DNA from 2 places in the Streptomyces malaysiensis subsp. malaysiensis genome. Region 1 is predicted to be linked to the other one. Evidence: riboswitches for the same ligand, from Rfam matches in the RefSeq annotation. Region 1 holds a riboswitch; the other holds the start of a gene.

Evidence for each region. Region 1 has a riboswitch for S-adenosylmethionine ahead of AB0E24_RS23045 (glutathione S-transferase C-terminal domain-containing protein). Riboswitches for the same ligand answer to the same signal wherever they lie in the genome.
Region 2: it holds a riboswitch for S-adenosylmethionine, as region 1 does, so the genes downstream of both, AB0E24_RS18210 (aminotransferase class V-fold PLP-dependent enzyme) here and AB0E24_RS23045 (glutathione S-transferase C-terminal domain-containing protein) in region 1, are expected to answer to the same signal.

The regions. Positions count from the first base shown of each region.
Region 1 is NZ_JBEZNG010000011.1:136,561-143,756, reverse strand. Features, by position in the region: gene AB0E24_RS23055 (YhjD/YihY/BrkB family envelope integrity protein) at 40-900, shown strand; gene AB0E24_RS23050 (Mut7-C RNAse domain-containing protein) at 1,043-1,786, shown strand; gene AB0E24_RS23045 (glutathione S-transferase C-terminal domain-containing protein) at 1,951-2,796, opposite strand; SAM riboswitch class IV at 3,155-3,301, opposite strand; gene AB0E24_RS23040 (PP2C family protein-serine/threonine phosphatase) at 3,488-4,624, opposite strand; gene AB0E24_RS23035 (Fpg/Nei family DNA glycosylase) at 4,717-5,505, shown strand; gene AB0E24_RS23030 (CU044_5270 family protein) at 5,584-6,564, opposite strand; gene AB0E24_RS23025 (RNA polymerase sigma factor) at 6,561-7,157, opposite strand.
Region 2 is NZ_JBEZNG010000008.1:89,353-96,548, reverse strand. Features, by position in the region: gene AB0E24_RS18230 (NYN domain-containing protein) at 1-786, opposite strand, end outside; gene AB0E24_RS18225 (hypothetical protein) at 804-1,049, opposite strand; gene AB0E24_RS18220 (rhomboid family intramembrane serine protease) at 1,202-1,936, shown strand; gene AB0E24_RS18215 (Lrp/AsnC ligand binding domain-containing protein) at 1,933-2,214, shown strand; gene AB0E24_RS18210 (aminotransferase class V-fold PLP-dependent enzyme) at 2,341-3,738, opposite strand; SAM riboswitch class IV at 3,936-4,054, opposite strand; gene trpD (anthranilate phosphoribosyltransferase) at 4,145-5,218, opposite strand; gene qcrB (cytochrome bc1 complex cytochrome b subunit) at 5,396-7,033, opposite strand; gene qcrA (cytochrome bc1 complex Rieske iron-sulfur subunit) at 7,030-7,196, opposite strand, start outside.

The DNA.
Region 1 (7,196 bases):
TGCCCAGGTCGAGCCGGTGGCGCGGGTAGGGGAGTGGGTATGTCCGAGAATCGGTCCGCGTCCGGCTCCCGGGGGCCCAGATGGTGGCGGCGGCTGGAGGACGCGTTCCACCGGTCGGCGCTCGGACGCGGCTGGCGGCGGGGCAGTGAATTCGAGCTGCTGCACCGCGCGATGGGCTTCGCCGCCCTGGGCTTTCTCACCCTGGTGCCCCTGCTGATCGTGGTGGCCGCGGCCGACCCGGTGAACCGGCTGGGATTCGCCCAGTGGCTGGGCGAGGGCCTCGGACTCTCCCCGACCTCGCGGGACGAGGTGCAGCGGCTGTTCGCCCCGCCCAAGCAGGCGCTGGAGTCCACCACCGCCTTCGGTCTGGCCACGCTCGCCATCTTCGGGCTGCGCTTCGGCACGGTGCTCCAGGTCGGCTACGAGAAGGTGTGGGAGCTTCCGGCCGGCCGCTGGCACACCGTCTGGCGCCATCTGGTGTGGCTCGTGGTGCTGATCTGCTATCTGCTGCTCTCCGCCCATCTGGCGCCCGGTCTCTCCCGGGTGCTGGTGGCGGTGGTGGGCACGGTGCTGTTCTTCTGGTGGTCGCAGCATCTGCTGCTCGGCGGGCGGATCAGCTGGGGCGCCCTGCTGCCCGGCGCGCTGGCCACCGGCGTCGGGCTGCTGGGGCTGCGGGTCTTCTCCCAGCTGGTGTTCTCCCCGCTGATCGCCTCCAGCACGGTCTCCTACGGCCCGGTCGGCACCGTCCTGGTCGTCCAGTCCTGGCTGGTCGGCGTCGGCTTCGTGGTCTTCGGCGGTGCGCTCGTCGGGCGGGTGCTGCACGAGGACTATCTGCGGATGGTGGCATGGCGCCGCAAGAGACACCGCGACCGCGCCAAGGCGGACCCACCGGTCGGCTGACGCCCGGACGACGAGCGTACGGGCCGTTCGGCCCGCCGCCCCCGGTGGTTCCCGCCGACGGTCCGTTTTCATGATCGCCAAGCCTGGCGCCGGACCGGAAACGCCATCGCCCCGAGCCGGGCGCGCCTGGCATGCTGGCGGTGTGAACGGACCCGAGATCCACCTCAGCCTCGCCCCTGAACTGCGGTTCTTCACCGTCCCTGAGCGCCGCCGCCCCTGGACGGCCGTCGTCACCGACGGCGCTTCGACTCTCGGCCATGTCGTCGAGTCGCTCGGGGTCCCGCTCACCGAGGTCGGCAGGCTGCTGGTGGACGGGGACGAGGCCGCTGTCTCGCATGTGCCGAGCGCGGGGGAGACCGTGGAGGTCCACCCGGTCGTCCGCCCGCAGCGAGTGCCGGGCGCGCCGCTGCGCTTCCTGCTCGATGTGCATCTGGGCACGCTCGCGCGCCGGCTGCGGCTGCTGGGCGTGGACGCCGCGTACGAGAGCGAGGACATCGGCGATCCCGAGCTGGCCGCGCGCTCCGCCGCCCAGCGCAGGGTGCTGCTCTCCCGCGACCGCGGGCTGCTGCGCCGCCGTGAGCTGTGGGCCGGGGCGTATGTCTACAGCGACCGCCCCGATGAGCAACTGCGGGACGTCCTCGGCCGGTTCACCCCGAGCCTGGTGCCCTGGACCCGCTGCACCGCCTGCAACGGCCCGCTGGAGGACGCCGACAAGGAGGCGGTCCGGGAGCGGCTCCAGCACGGCACCCGGCGCACTTACGAAGTCTTCGCCCGCTGTACGGCCTGCGGGCGGGTCTACTGGCGCGGCGCCCACCACGCCCGTCTGGAAGCCATCGTGGCCGGGGCGATGGGCGAGTTCGGCGCCGCCAGGGCCGCCCTGACCTGAGCGGAGCCGCAGGTCAGGGCGGTGCCTCGGCGGTGACTGGCGGCGGTGGCCGCTACGGCGACTGGTGGCGATGGCTGCTTACGGCCGCCTTCGACGGTGGCGGTGACCTCCAGGGTCCTCGGCGGTGGCGGTCACCGCCGGCGCGGAAACCCCAGGGCGGAAACTCAGGACACCTCGTCCTGGAGCGCCTCCGGGATCGTGGTGTGGAAGGCCGGATGGGCATGCAGCCGCCGTACATAGGCGCGCAGCCGCCCGTGCCGGGAGACCCGGTGGGCCGCGTCGGCGTCCAGGAGGGGCCGGTACTCGGTGTCGAGCTGGACGAGGGCCACCCACAGGTCCACATCGGCGGCGGTCAGCTCGTCGCCCAGTGCGTACGGCGCGGTCGCCAGCTGTCGGTCGAGCCGGTCCAGGGCGGTCAGCAGCCGCTCGAGCGCCGCGTCCCGGCACTCCGGCTCGTGCGCCGTCCCGGCCTGCCGTGCGGCGTGGGTGATGTCCTCGTCGAGGAGTTCGCGGAGGGCGTCGATGTCCGCGGCGAGGGCCGCCGGGCGCAGCCGGGGAGATCCGGCGCCGCCCGGGTCGCTCAGATGGCCGGCGAGATCGCGCAGGATGTCGGGCGTGTGATTGCTGACGACACGTCCGGTCCAGCCGTCGCACAGCGCGGGCGCGTCCAGCGGTCCGCCGTAGCGGTGCCAGGTGGCCTCGTAGGCCCCGCGCAGCGCGGCGAACGCTTCGGGGGTGTCGTCCGGGAGCCCGAGGAGAGTGGTGGCGACGGTGTTCCGCAGCCCGAGCAGATCGAGGGTGATGGAGACGCGCAGCGAGAGCGGACAGCTCGCGGAGAGATAGAGCCGATAGCGATGCGGCACCGGATAGAAGCCACCGGCGAGGTCGACGCCGATACGGCTGCGGAAGCGGTGCGGCGGTGCGGGCGGGGCGATCCGGGGACGCGGCGAACAGGGGTCGGGGTCGAGCAGAGCGGCGGGACCTGAACTGACGGAAAACGTCTCGGACATGGCTCTCCAAGGCAATGACGGAGCCCCGGCCCCGCCGGTCAGGCGGCGCCGATGGCGCAACGGAAGGGAAGCCCGCGCGGGGCGCCCGCCGGGACGGTGCCGGGACACACCCGGCCCGGCCCCGGCGCGCGAGGCCGCGCTCAGTGCTCGGTGACCGCGTCGATTCAGACGGCTGGACTGGAGGCGCTGCAAATGCGCAGCAGATCGATGTGCAGCCGCCTGGTCAGGAGGTGATCCGCCGGAGCCAGGAGACGGCGGAGCGGGGACAACGGCCGGGGACGCCGACGGGCGCCGTCCCTGTGGCTGTCGGTCCTGGGCATCTCCACCGATCCCATCATCGGGGGCTCGCGAGGCAGCGAGACCGCGCTTGTCCCGTCCACGCCGACGGGACCTGGTCGTCACCCGGGGGCACCCCGTCGCGGAAGAAGGGTTGCCTGTCAGCGAGCCGGGGCCGATGACCCGCCTGAGCGGGGATACCGCACGGTGGGCGCTGACAATCGTGACCGTCCCTGACAGTGTCGTCGCGCTCCGCGAGGGCGTCAACCCATGCCAAGGCGGCCAACGCGGGCCGACGGTACGGCGGATGTACGACGCCGGTGTGGCCGCACCCACTCGGAGAACCGGCTGGGAGAGCCCACTTCGGAGAAGCGGCTCAAAGAACCCACACAAAGAACCCACACAAAGAACCGGCTCAGAGAACCGGCCGCCCCGCGCCGCCGATGACCCGCTCGATGAGGACCATCGCCGCGTCGTCCGACAGCCGCCCCTCCGTATGCCGGACCAGGGCGTGGCGCAGCCCGTCCAGGTACTCGGACGGAGTGGCGCCGTCCAGCGTCTCCATGGTCCGGTGCAGCGGGAAGAACTCGTTGCAGTGGTTGCGGGCCTCGACCACTCCGTCGGTGTGCAGCAACAGCCGGTCACCGGGCAGGAACGGAAAGGTCTCGACGCGGATCGGGGGAGGGGCAAGGAAATCCTCGAGGCCGAGCGGCGGCAGCGGGCGCACCGGGTCCAGGGAGCGCACCTTGCGCCCGCGCATCACCAGGGGCGGCGGATGGCCCCGGTTGATCAGATGGACCAGTGACTCCTCCGACACCTGGGCGAGCAGCACGGTGACGAACTGCTCCTCCAGCTCCTGCGGGTCCTGGAACTGGGAACGGTCCAGCAGCTCGTACTCGCGCCCCAGCGCGGCCGCGCAGCGGTGCATCACCTCGGCGAGATCCTGCTCGTAGTGCACCGCCTCCCGGAAGGCGCCCACCACGGCCGCGGCGGACCGCACCGCGGCCAGCCCCTTTCCCCGCACATCGCCGACGATCAGCCGCACTCCGTAGCGGGTGGACATCGCCTCGTACAGGTCCCCGCCGATCTGCGCTCCGCGCTCGGCCGCCATATAGACACTGGCGGTGTTCACCACGCCCATCCGGGCGGGCAGCGGCCTCAGCACCACGTTCTGGGACACCTCGGCGATCCGGCGGATATGGGCCAGCTCACGGTCCCGGCGCACCCGTACCGCGCTGGTCGCCACGCTCGCGACCGCCACCACCACCAGGGCCAGCAGATTCGCGTACACCACCTCGCTGCCCCACGCGTCGTTGTGGGCGGCGGTGATCCCGCAGATCGCCGCGGCCAGCAGCGCCACACCGGCGCTGCCGAACGGCCCCATGGTCACCGCCGCCAGCGCCGGCGCCGGGGAGAGCAGAGAGCCGGTGTAGAGGGTGTGCGCGGGGGAGAGCTCAATACTGAGCACCGCCGCCAGGACCACGAACGGCAGACACCGTGTGATCGCGAACAACGTCTGGCTGCGACCGCTCGCCCCCGGGGTCGGGCGCATGAATCGCATAATTCGGACTTTAGCCGACGAAAGCCCCCGAAGGGATGATTATCCATAACGCGAGACATCAGCCCCGGGCGTAGCCTGACGCTATGCCCGAGCTACCGGATGTCGAGGGGTTCCGGCGGACGCTCGCCTCCTGTGCCCAGGGCCGCCGCGTCGAGCGGGCGGCGGTGGCCGACGCGGGGGTGTTGCACGGGGTGACCGCCCAGCGGCTGAAGCGCGACCTCAAGGGCCGCCGCTTCGCCGCACCGCGCCGCCACGGCAAGTGGCTGATCGCCCCCACCGACGGGCCCACGGTCCTGCTGCATTTCGGCATGACCGGGCGGCTGGTGTGCGGGCCGGACTCCGAACCGGCCGGCCGGTTCGAGCGCGTCGCCTTCGACCTCGACGACGGCCACCGCCTCGGCTTCGAGGACCAGCGCAAACTCCAGGGCATCTGGCTCGCCGCCACCGACGCCGACATCGACCGGATCATCGGCGATCAGGGCCCGGACGCGCTCTCGCTGAGCCGGGCCGAGCTCGACCGGCTGCTGGCGGGGCGACGCGGACGCGTCAAGGCCACCCTGACCGATCAGGCAGTGATCGCCGGGCTCGGCAATCTGCTCGGCGACGAGATCCTGTGGCGGGCCCGGATCCATCCACAGCGGCCGGTGAACTCGCTGACCGACGCCGAACACGATCGGCTCCACACCGCGATGCGCGATGTGCTGCGCGCCTCGGTGCGGGCGGGCCGGGTGCCGGACGACCCGGACTGGCTCACCGGGCAGCGCGACGACCCGGACCCGCACTGCCCCCGCTGCGGCCATCCGCTGCGCCACGGCCGGATCGCGGGCCGGACCACCCTGTGGTGCCCCCACTGCCAGGGGGAGGAAGCCTGAGGCCGCGCCGGGGCGATCCGTCCCGCCGCGGCACCCGCACCCGCGTCTCCGATGAGCCCCCCGCACTCGCGCGCCCGATCAGTAGATCCACGCCTTGTAGGAGATCACGTCGCCCGCCTTGAGCCGGTACTCCGGATCGTCCCGGGTGATCGTCTCCTCGACGTCCAGCACCGTGCCGTCGGCCGGATCGAGGACGATCAGATACCGGAGCCCGGAAGCGCGCGGGGTGAACCGGAACGCCTGCCCCTCCCGGCCCAGCCGGTCGGTGACCTTGCCCGCCGGGCGCAGCCCCTCGATCCGGGACAGCAGGGTGGCGATGTCGGCCCGCTGGCGCGGGCCCGGAGTCCACACCGTGACGAACGACTCGATGGCCGAGATCAGCTCCGCCGAGTCGCGGTCCGCACCCGGGGACCAGACGGCGAGATAGTCGCGCAGCGCCGCGGCCCCGGCCGGCGGGTCCTCGAAGTAGTCCTGGTTCGCGCTGTTGATCCCGGGTGGATAGCGCTCCTCGCTCAGCACCTCGCCCTCGTGGACGGTGCGCGGCGGGGGACCGTCCTCGATCACCGCGCGCCCCGGATGACGCGGATCGGTGGCCACCTCCAGCGTGAAACCGCTGCCGTCCGCGTTCCACCGGGTCAGCGATTCCCGGGGCAGCGTCACCGGATCCTCGCCCGACTTCATGCTCAGCGCCCAGCTCTGGAGATGGCTGCCCCGCTCGCTCTTCCCCAAGGACTCCTCGGCCGCCGTCCGCGCCCGCCGGTCGATCTCGGCGAGCGATACGTCCGCCCGGGAGGCATGCGCCACCAGCGGCAGTGGTCTGGACGCCGCCACCGCGGAGGAAGGGGTGCCCGAGACGGTCAGCGCGAGGGCGAGGACCGTCCCGGCCGCCGCGGCCTCCAGGCTCCAGATCACGCGTCGCACCGTACGGCGCCCCCGGTCCCGGGACGGCAGCTGCCGCAGCAGCAGCTCGGCGCGCGCGTTCAGCGGCCGGTCCCGCCAGGGGCCGGTGTCGGCGGACACGGGGTTGGCCTCGCGGATCAGATCCAGTTCGTCGGTCATGCGTGTCCATCCTTGTGGGCCCTGTCGGCCCTGTCAGCGCTATGGGCCATGTCGCCCTTGCCGCTCGTGCACCCCACTGAGACCCGGTCGTCCCGGCGCAGGGCCTCTATCTGCTCCCGCAGCCGCCGCCGCGCCCGGTGCAGCCGCATCGCCGCCGCCGACCGGCCGCACCCCAGCACGGTGCTGAGCTCCTCGACGGTCAGCTCCTCCCACGCCGTCAGCCGCAGCACCTCCTGGTCGGCCTCGGTGAGCCGGGACAGCGCCTCCAGCACCCAGGAGCCCGGCCGCTCAGCGTCCGGGCTCGCCACGGTGCGCCCGCCCGCAGTCGCCTCATGGTGGCCCAGCTTGGCCAGCAGCCTGCGGTAACGGCCCTTGCCGCGCACGGTGTTGGCCAGACAGTGCCGGGCCACCCCGTACAGCCACGGCAGCGGTGACTCGGGCACTTCGGCCCGGCGCCGCCAGGCCACCGCGAAGACCTCGGCGACCACTTCCTCGACCTCCCATGCCTGGTCGTCCAGCCGCCGTGCCACAAAACGGCTGACCGCCCAGTAATGCTCGCGATAGGCGGCGTCGAAGGCGTCGTCGGTGCTCATGATCCGAAGGTGTCCGGCACGTCTTGGATCATCACACCC
Region 2 (7,196 bases), on a different contig from region 1:
CATGTCCTCCACGCTGCGCCCCTCGCGCACCGCCCGCCGGCTGGCCTCCAGCGCCGACTCCGCCTCCCCGAGCCGGGCTCGCAGCCGCCGCGCCTCGGTGTCCGCGGTGGCCTGGCTCGCGGCCGCCTCCGACCGTACGGACTCCAGCTCGGCCTCGAGCTTGCGCAGCGCGGCCGCGCCACGCTTCACATCGCTCTGCGCGCTGCGCAGCTTGCGCTGGAGCACGTCGTTCTCCTTGCGGGCCGTCTCCAGCTCGGCGCGCGTCCGCTCCGTCTCGTGCCGGATGGCCGCCTTGGCCTCGGCGAGTTCGTCGCGCAGCCGCTGGAGCTCGCGCGCCGCCTCCTCGCCGGCCCGCTCGGCGGAGGCCCGCTGGGCCTCCTCGCCCGCCGCCTCGACCAGCTTGACCCAGCCCGCCGGGCGCAGCACATACGCCACCGCCGCGACATCCACCGGATCGGCCGCCGCGGGCGGCGACCCGCCCTCGATCGCCTCGGCCAGCTCCCGCTGGGCCTCCCGCAGCCGTCCCGCGATCCGCTGCCGGAAGACGGGGTCGCTCTCCACCGCGGCGGCCATCGCGTTGCCCGCGAACTTGGCGCGCCGGGTCGGGGTGAAACGGGCGTACTGCCGCAGCTGGGTGGGCAGCTCGGTGACCGTCAGACCGCCGAAGGCGTCCGCGACCAGCGCCACCACACGCCGTCGCACCCCTTCCGGCAGGGGGCGGTCCAGCGCCTCGGTGACGCCCTCGGCGTCACCGGCCGCCCCGGGGTCACCGGTCCGCTCCACCACCTGTCACCGCTCCGTTCTCAGGCGCTCTGGCCGGCGCTCGGGCGATCCACGAGCTCGATCTGATCGACCGCGTTGCACCAGCGGCAGCGCACTGACTCAATGCTCTCACCGAGCACCTCGCGTTCCTCGACTCTGGGTTCCCCGGCCAGGTCGAGATGCACATACTCCACGGCTCTGGTCGCGCGGGTCACATCGAACCGGGTGAGATTGCCGCAGAGCGTGCAACGCCAGCGGGTCTGGGCGGTCGGCAGGGGCACGGCCATGGTGCGGTCCTCGCTTCTCGGCTCGTCGGCGGCGTCCTGTAACCCTACGGCCTGAGCCCTGGCCCGCGCCGGGGCCCGTCTCCCGCCCGCGGCCACGGGGAGCGCGGCGAGGCGCTCTGTGGAGGTTGCGTCCGGTACGGAATGATCTGACCATGATCGAGACGTCGTCGGGGCCCGGCCGCCCCTGGATGGCGGGGCCCGGCCGCCCGTGGATGACGTACGGCCTGATCGTCAGCTGCTGCCTGATCTTCGTCCTCGGACCGGCCTCGGGGCTCAACCCCGGCTATGGCTCGGGCGGGCGGCTGGTGGAGGCCCAGTCCACGTACTTCGAGCGCTGGGGCGTGGTGCCGAGCGCGCTGTGGAGCGGCGCCCCGGACCAGCCGCTCGCCCCGCTGACCGCGCTGTTCGTGCACGGCAACTGGCTGCATCTGCTCGGCAACATGCTGTTTCTCTACGTCTTCGGGGCGATGACCGAGGAGCGGATGGGACGCCTCCAGTTCGCCGCCTTCTACCTCGCCACCGGCTATCTGGCGCTGCTCGGCTACGCCGCCGCGCACGCCGACTCGGCCCAGAGCCTGGTGGGCGCCTCCGGGGCCATCTCCGGGGTGCTCGGCGCGTTTCTGTGGCTGTTTCCCCGGGCCCGGGTGACCAGCCTCTTCCCGTTTCTGCTCTTCCTCCCGCTGCGCTTCCCCGCCTGGGCGGTGCTGATCTTCTGGGTGGCCCTCCAGTGGCTGGCCGCCCGGCAGGCCGACGACCGCCCGGGCGTGGCCTATCTCGCCCATCTCGTGGGCTTCACCCTCGGGTTTCTCTTCGCGTGGGCCCGATTCGGGCGGACGGCTAGAGTGGGCGGCGCAGCCCGGGCCAGTGAGGGAGAAAGTCAGCCGTGATCACTTCGATCGTGCTCATCAAGACCAACGTGGACCAGATTCCGGAGACCGCCGAGAAGATCGCCGCGATCGGCGGTGTGAGCGAGGTCTACTCGGTCACCGGCGCGCACGATCTGATCGCGATGGTGCGGGTGGCCCGGCACGACGACCTCGCGGACATCATCACGGGCGAGATCAGCAAGGTGCCGGGGGTGGCCTCGACCGAGACCCACATCGCCTTCCGTACGTACTCGCAGCACGACCTGGAGGCCGCGTTCGCGATCGGTCTGGACGGCTAGGGGAACCGGGGCTCCGCCCCGGACCCCGGGGGCTGAGGGCGAAGCCCCTGCCACGCGGCGGAGCCGCGCCGTAGACCCCGTAGGGCCCGGCCGCGCCCGAACGCTCGGGCCACAGGTCCGGAATCCTCAGCCGCGGTCCGGGACGCAGCGGCCGTCCTCGGTGCGGTAGCTCCACCGGGCCCCGTCGCGCACCAGCTCCTTCACGGCGCCGACGAACCGCTCCACATGCTCGTCCGGGGTGCCCGCCCCGAAGCTGACCCGGATCGCGTTCAGCGCCCGCTCCCCCGGCGCGGCCTCGGGCGCACCGCACTCGCCCGGCTCGTCGGGCTCGCTGTCCAGCAGGGTGCGGACCAGCGGATGCGCGCAGAAGAGCCCGTCGCGTACGCCGATGCCGTACTCCGCGGAGAGCGCCGCCGCGAAGTGGGAGCTGTTCCAGCCCTCCACCACGAACGACAGCACCCCGACCCGGGGCGCGTCGTCGCCGAACAGCGAGAGCACCCGCACCTCGGGCACCTCGGCCAGCCCCGCCCGCACCTTCTCGATCAGCTGCCGCTCACGGGCGACCAGCCCCTCGAAACCGGCCTCGGTCAGCGCCTTGCACGCCGAGGCGATCGCGTAGACCCCGATCACGTTCGGCGAGCCCGCCTCGTGCCGGGCGGCGGTGGTGTGCCACTCGACGTCGACACCGCCGTCGTCCCTGCGGGCCACCTTACGGCTGGCGCCGCCGCCCGCCAGATACGGCCGGGCCTCCCGCAGCCAGTCCGCCCGCCCGGCCAGCACACCGGCCCCGAAGGGCGCGTACAGCTTGTGCCCGGAGAAGGCCACCCAGTCGACGTCCGCCTCCGCGATGTCCACGGGGTGGTGCGGGGCCAGCTGCGCGGCGTCCAGGACGATACGGGCGCCATGCGCGTGCGCGGCCGCGGCCAGCTCCCGCACCGGCCACAGCTCACCGGTCACATTGGACGCGCCGGTCACACAGACCAGCGCCGGGCCCCCGGAGCGCCCCGCGAGCGCCCGCTCCAGCGTCTCCACCGCCTGCCGCGGGGAGCGCGGGGCGCTGAGGTAGCGGACGGTGAGGTCCGCCCGCTGCTCCCACGGCAGCAGCGAGGCATGGTGCTCGGTCTCGAAGACGTAGACCTCGGTGCCCCGCGGCGCCACGGCGGCCAGGAGGTTGAGCGAGTCGGTGGTGGAGCGGGTGAAGACGACCTGGTCGTCCTCGCGGCAGCCGAGGAAGGCGGCGACGTCCTTACGGCTGTTCTCGAAGAGGTCGGTGGACAGCTGCGAGAGATAGCCCGCCCCGCGGTGCACGCTGCCGTAGTAGGGCGCGTAGGCGGCGATGTCGTCCCAGACCCGGCGCAGCGCGGGGGCGCTGGCGGCGTAGTCGAGCGCCGCGTAGGTCACCTCGCCCCCGGTGACCAGGGGCACCAGAACGTCGCTGCCCAGCACGGGCAGCGGCTCACAGGCGGCGACGGAGGAATCGGCGGAGGCGGAGGCGGAGGCGAGGGCAGAAGGGCGCACGGACATGGCGAAGTCTCCCGTAAGGGTCGAAGGAATGCGTGCCGCGCACGGGGACGGCGACGAGCCGGCCGTCGGGGCGCGGAGAGGACGCTCGACGCACGGCGGACACCGCGCGGAGCAGGAGAGAAACGGGCCGTCCGGCCCTAGCGCATTCGCTGCATCACGGAAGAGCTCCCTCGACCACCAGGACCCCTAGTGCGAGGGGTCCGCGCTTGCCGCCGGCCTCGCTGCCTGGCGGCCTGGTCATCACCCGGGGCACCCCGCCACGGACGGAGGGTTGCCGGACAGCGGGCCGGGGCCGTAGTCGCTGTCGCTCGTGACCTGGGCAGGAGTATGCCATGTCCTACGGCGGTGCCCATGCCCTGTCCGTATCCCGGACAGAACATGGGCACCGTGACCGACGGCGGAGCGCTCAGGCGTGGGTGGCCCGTACCCACCGCTCCAGGACGTCGCGCGCCGCGCCCGAGTCGATCGACTCGGCGGCCCGCGCGGCGCCCGCCGCGATCCGGTCCGCCAGAGGCTTGTCGCCCGGCTCCGGCTCGAGCGCCACCAGCGCCGCCGCCGAGTTCAGCAGCACCGCGTCCCGGACCGGGCCCTTCTCGCCCGCCAGCAGCCTGCGGGCCACATCGGCGTTGTACGAGGCGTCAGCACCGCGCAGGGCCTCGATGGGGGCCAGTGCGACGCCCGCGTCCCGGGGGTCGAAGGTCTCCTGGCGCACGGCGCCGCCCCGGACCTCCCACACCTGGGAGGTCGTGGTCACGGTGAGCTCGTCCAGCCCGTCGTCGCCGCGGACGACCAGCGCGGAGGAGCCCCGCTCGGCCAGCACACCGGCGATGATGGGCGCCATCCGGGCGTCGGCGACCCCGGTGGCCTGGCACTTCACCCGCGCCGGGTTGGTCAGCGGGCCGAGCAGGTTGAACGGGGTGGCGACGCCCAGCTCACGGCGGGCCGAGGCGACATGCCGCAGCGACGGATGGAACTTCACCGCGAAGCAGAAGGTGATCCCCGCCTCCTCCGCGACCTCGACCACCCGCTCTGGGCCGATGTCCAGATTGACGCCCAGCTTCTCCAGCACATCGGAGGCGCCGCTGGCGGAGGACGCGGCGCGGTTGCCGTGCTTGACGACCCGCGCGCCGGTACCGGCCACGACCAGCGCGGACATGGTGGAGATATTGACGGTCCTGGCGCGGTCGCCGCCGGTGCCGACGATGTCCACGGTCGCCCCGGGCACCTCGATCACCCTGGCGTGCTCGTACATGGCCCGCACCAGACCGGCCACCTCGGAGACCGTCTCGCCCTTGGCGCGCAGCGCGATCGCGAATCCGGCGATCTGGGCGTCGGTGGCCTCGCCCCGCATGATCCGGTCCATGGCCCAGGCGGTGTCGTCCACGTCGAGGTCACGGCCGGCGATCAGCGTGCTCAGTACGTCCGGCCAGGTGCGGGCCGTCGCGGTGCTGTCGCCTCCGGCGGTGGTCACAACGTCCATGGTCCGCTCCTGGATCCGTGGGGTGGGCAGGGAAGGGGTCCGCGCACTTCAGCGGCCCGTCGGCAAGCCTATCGGCAGCACGGCCGGGGCCCCGGCCGGACCGTGCGGTCCGGGCCGGGGCCCTGGTCTGTGGCGTAGCTGTATGAAGAAACCGGTCGCTGGAGGGGCTCCGGGAGATCAGTGGTGGCCGTGGCCGCTGGTGATCTCGTGGTACTCCTCGCGGGTCGGCTTCGGAATGACGTTGTCCTCGCCGTAGTAGCCCTTGGAGAGCTTCGAACGGAGCTTCTGAGAAGGCTTTATCTTCTGCTTGACCCCGTTCTCGTCGACCGCGGGGCCGATCTCGTAGGGCTCGGGCTGGTCGTGCTGGGTGAGCGTGTGCAGCTGCTCCTGCGAGAGCGGCTCGTGGACCTCGATGAACTCACCGTGCGGCAGCCGCTTGATGATGCCGGTCTCCCGGCCGTGCAGCACCTTGTCCTTGTCGCGCCGCTGGAGGCCGAGGCAGATCCGCTTGGTGGCGATGAACGCCACCACCGGGCCGACGAAGAAGCCGATCCGCACGAACCAGGTGATCGCGTTGATCGACAGCTGGAAGTGGGTGGCCCACAGGTCGTTACCGCCACCGACCAGCATGATGAAGTACGCCGTCAGCCAGGCGACGCCGAAGGCCGTACGGGTCGGGGCGTTGCGCGGGCGGTCCAGGATGTGGTGCTCACGCTTGTCGCCGGTGATCCAGGACTCGATGAACGGGTAGAGCCCGATCGCGAAGAGGACCAGCGGGAAGAGCACGATCGGGATGAACACGCCCAGGACGAGCGTATGACCCCAGGCGGTGATCTCCCAGCCCGGCATCACCCGGACCAGACCCTCGGCGAAGCCCATGTACCAGTCGGGCTGGGCGCCGGTGGACACCTGGTCAGGACGGTAGGGACCGATGGTCCAGACGGGGTTGATGGTCGCCACCGCGGAGAGGACCGCGATCACACCGAAGACCAGGAAGAAGAAGCCGCCCGCCTTGGCCATGTAGACCGGCAGCAGGGGCATGCCCACGACGTTCTTCTCGGTCTTTCCGGCGCCGGGGTACTGCGTGTGCTTGTGGTAGAAGACCAGGATCAGGTGCGCCACCAGCAGGCCGAGCATGATGCCCGGCAGCAGCAGGACATGGACCGGGTAGAGCCTCGGGATGAGGTCCATTCCGGGGAACTCGCCGCCGAAGACGAACATCGAGATGTAGGTGCCGACCACCGGGATCGACAGGAACACACCCTCGATGAACCGCAGACCGGTACCGGAGAGCAGGTCGTCCGGGAGCGAGTAGCCGGTGAAGCCGGTCATCATGCCGAGGAAGAACAGCAGGAAGCCGAACAGCCAGTTGATCTCACGCGGCTTGCGGAAGGCGCCGGTGAAGAACACGCGCATCATGTGCGTGAACATGCCGCAGAGGAAGACCAGCGCGGCCCAGTGGTGGATCTGCCGGATCAGCAGACCGCCACGCACCTCGAAGCTGATGTCCAGCGTCGAGGCGAACGCCTCGGACATCTTGACGCCCTGCATCGGGACGTACGGCCCGTGGTACGTGACCTCTTCCATGCTGGGGTGGAAGAACAGCGTCAGATACACACCCGTGAGGATGATGACGATGAAGCTGTAGAGGCAGACCTCGCCCAGCATGAAGGACCAGTGGTCCGGAAAGATCTTGCGCATATTGGCCTTGGCCAGGCTGTAGACCCCCAGCCGGCCGTCGGCCCAGTCCGCGACACGCTCCCCCGCGGGCGCTTTGCCGCGGCGCTGCGCGCCGCTGTCGCTTGCAGTACTCATCCGCGCTCCCAGTAAGCAGGACCGACGGGCTCCGGGAAGTCGCCCATGGCTTCGAGGTACCCCTGGTCATTGGCCCTGATCCGCAGCTGCGGCAGTGCGTGACCGGCCGGACCGAAGATCACTCGGCCACCGTCGGAGAGATCGAAGGTCGACTGGTGGCAGG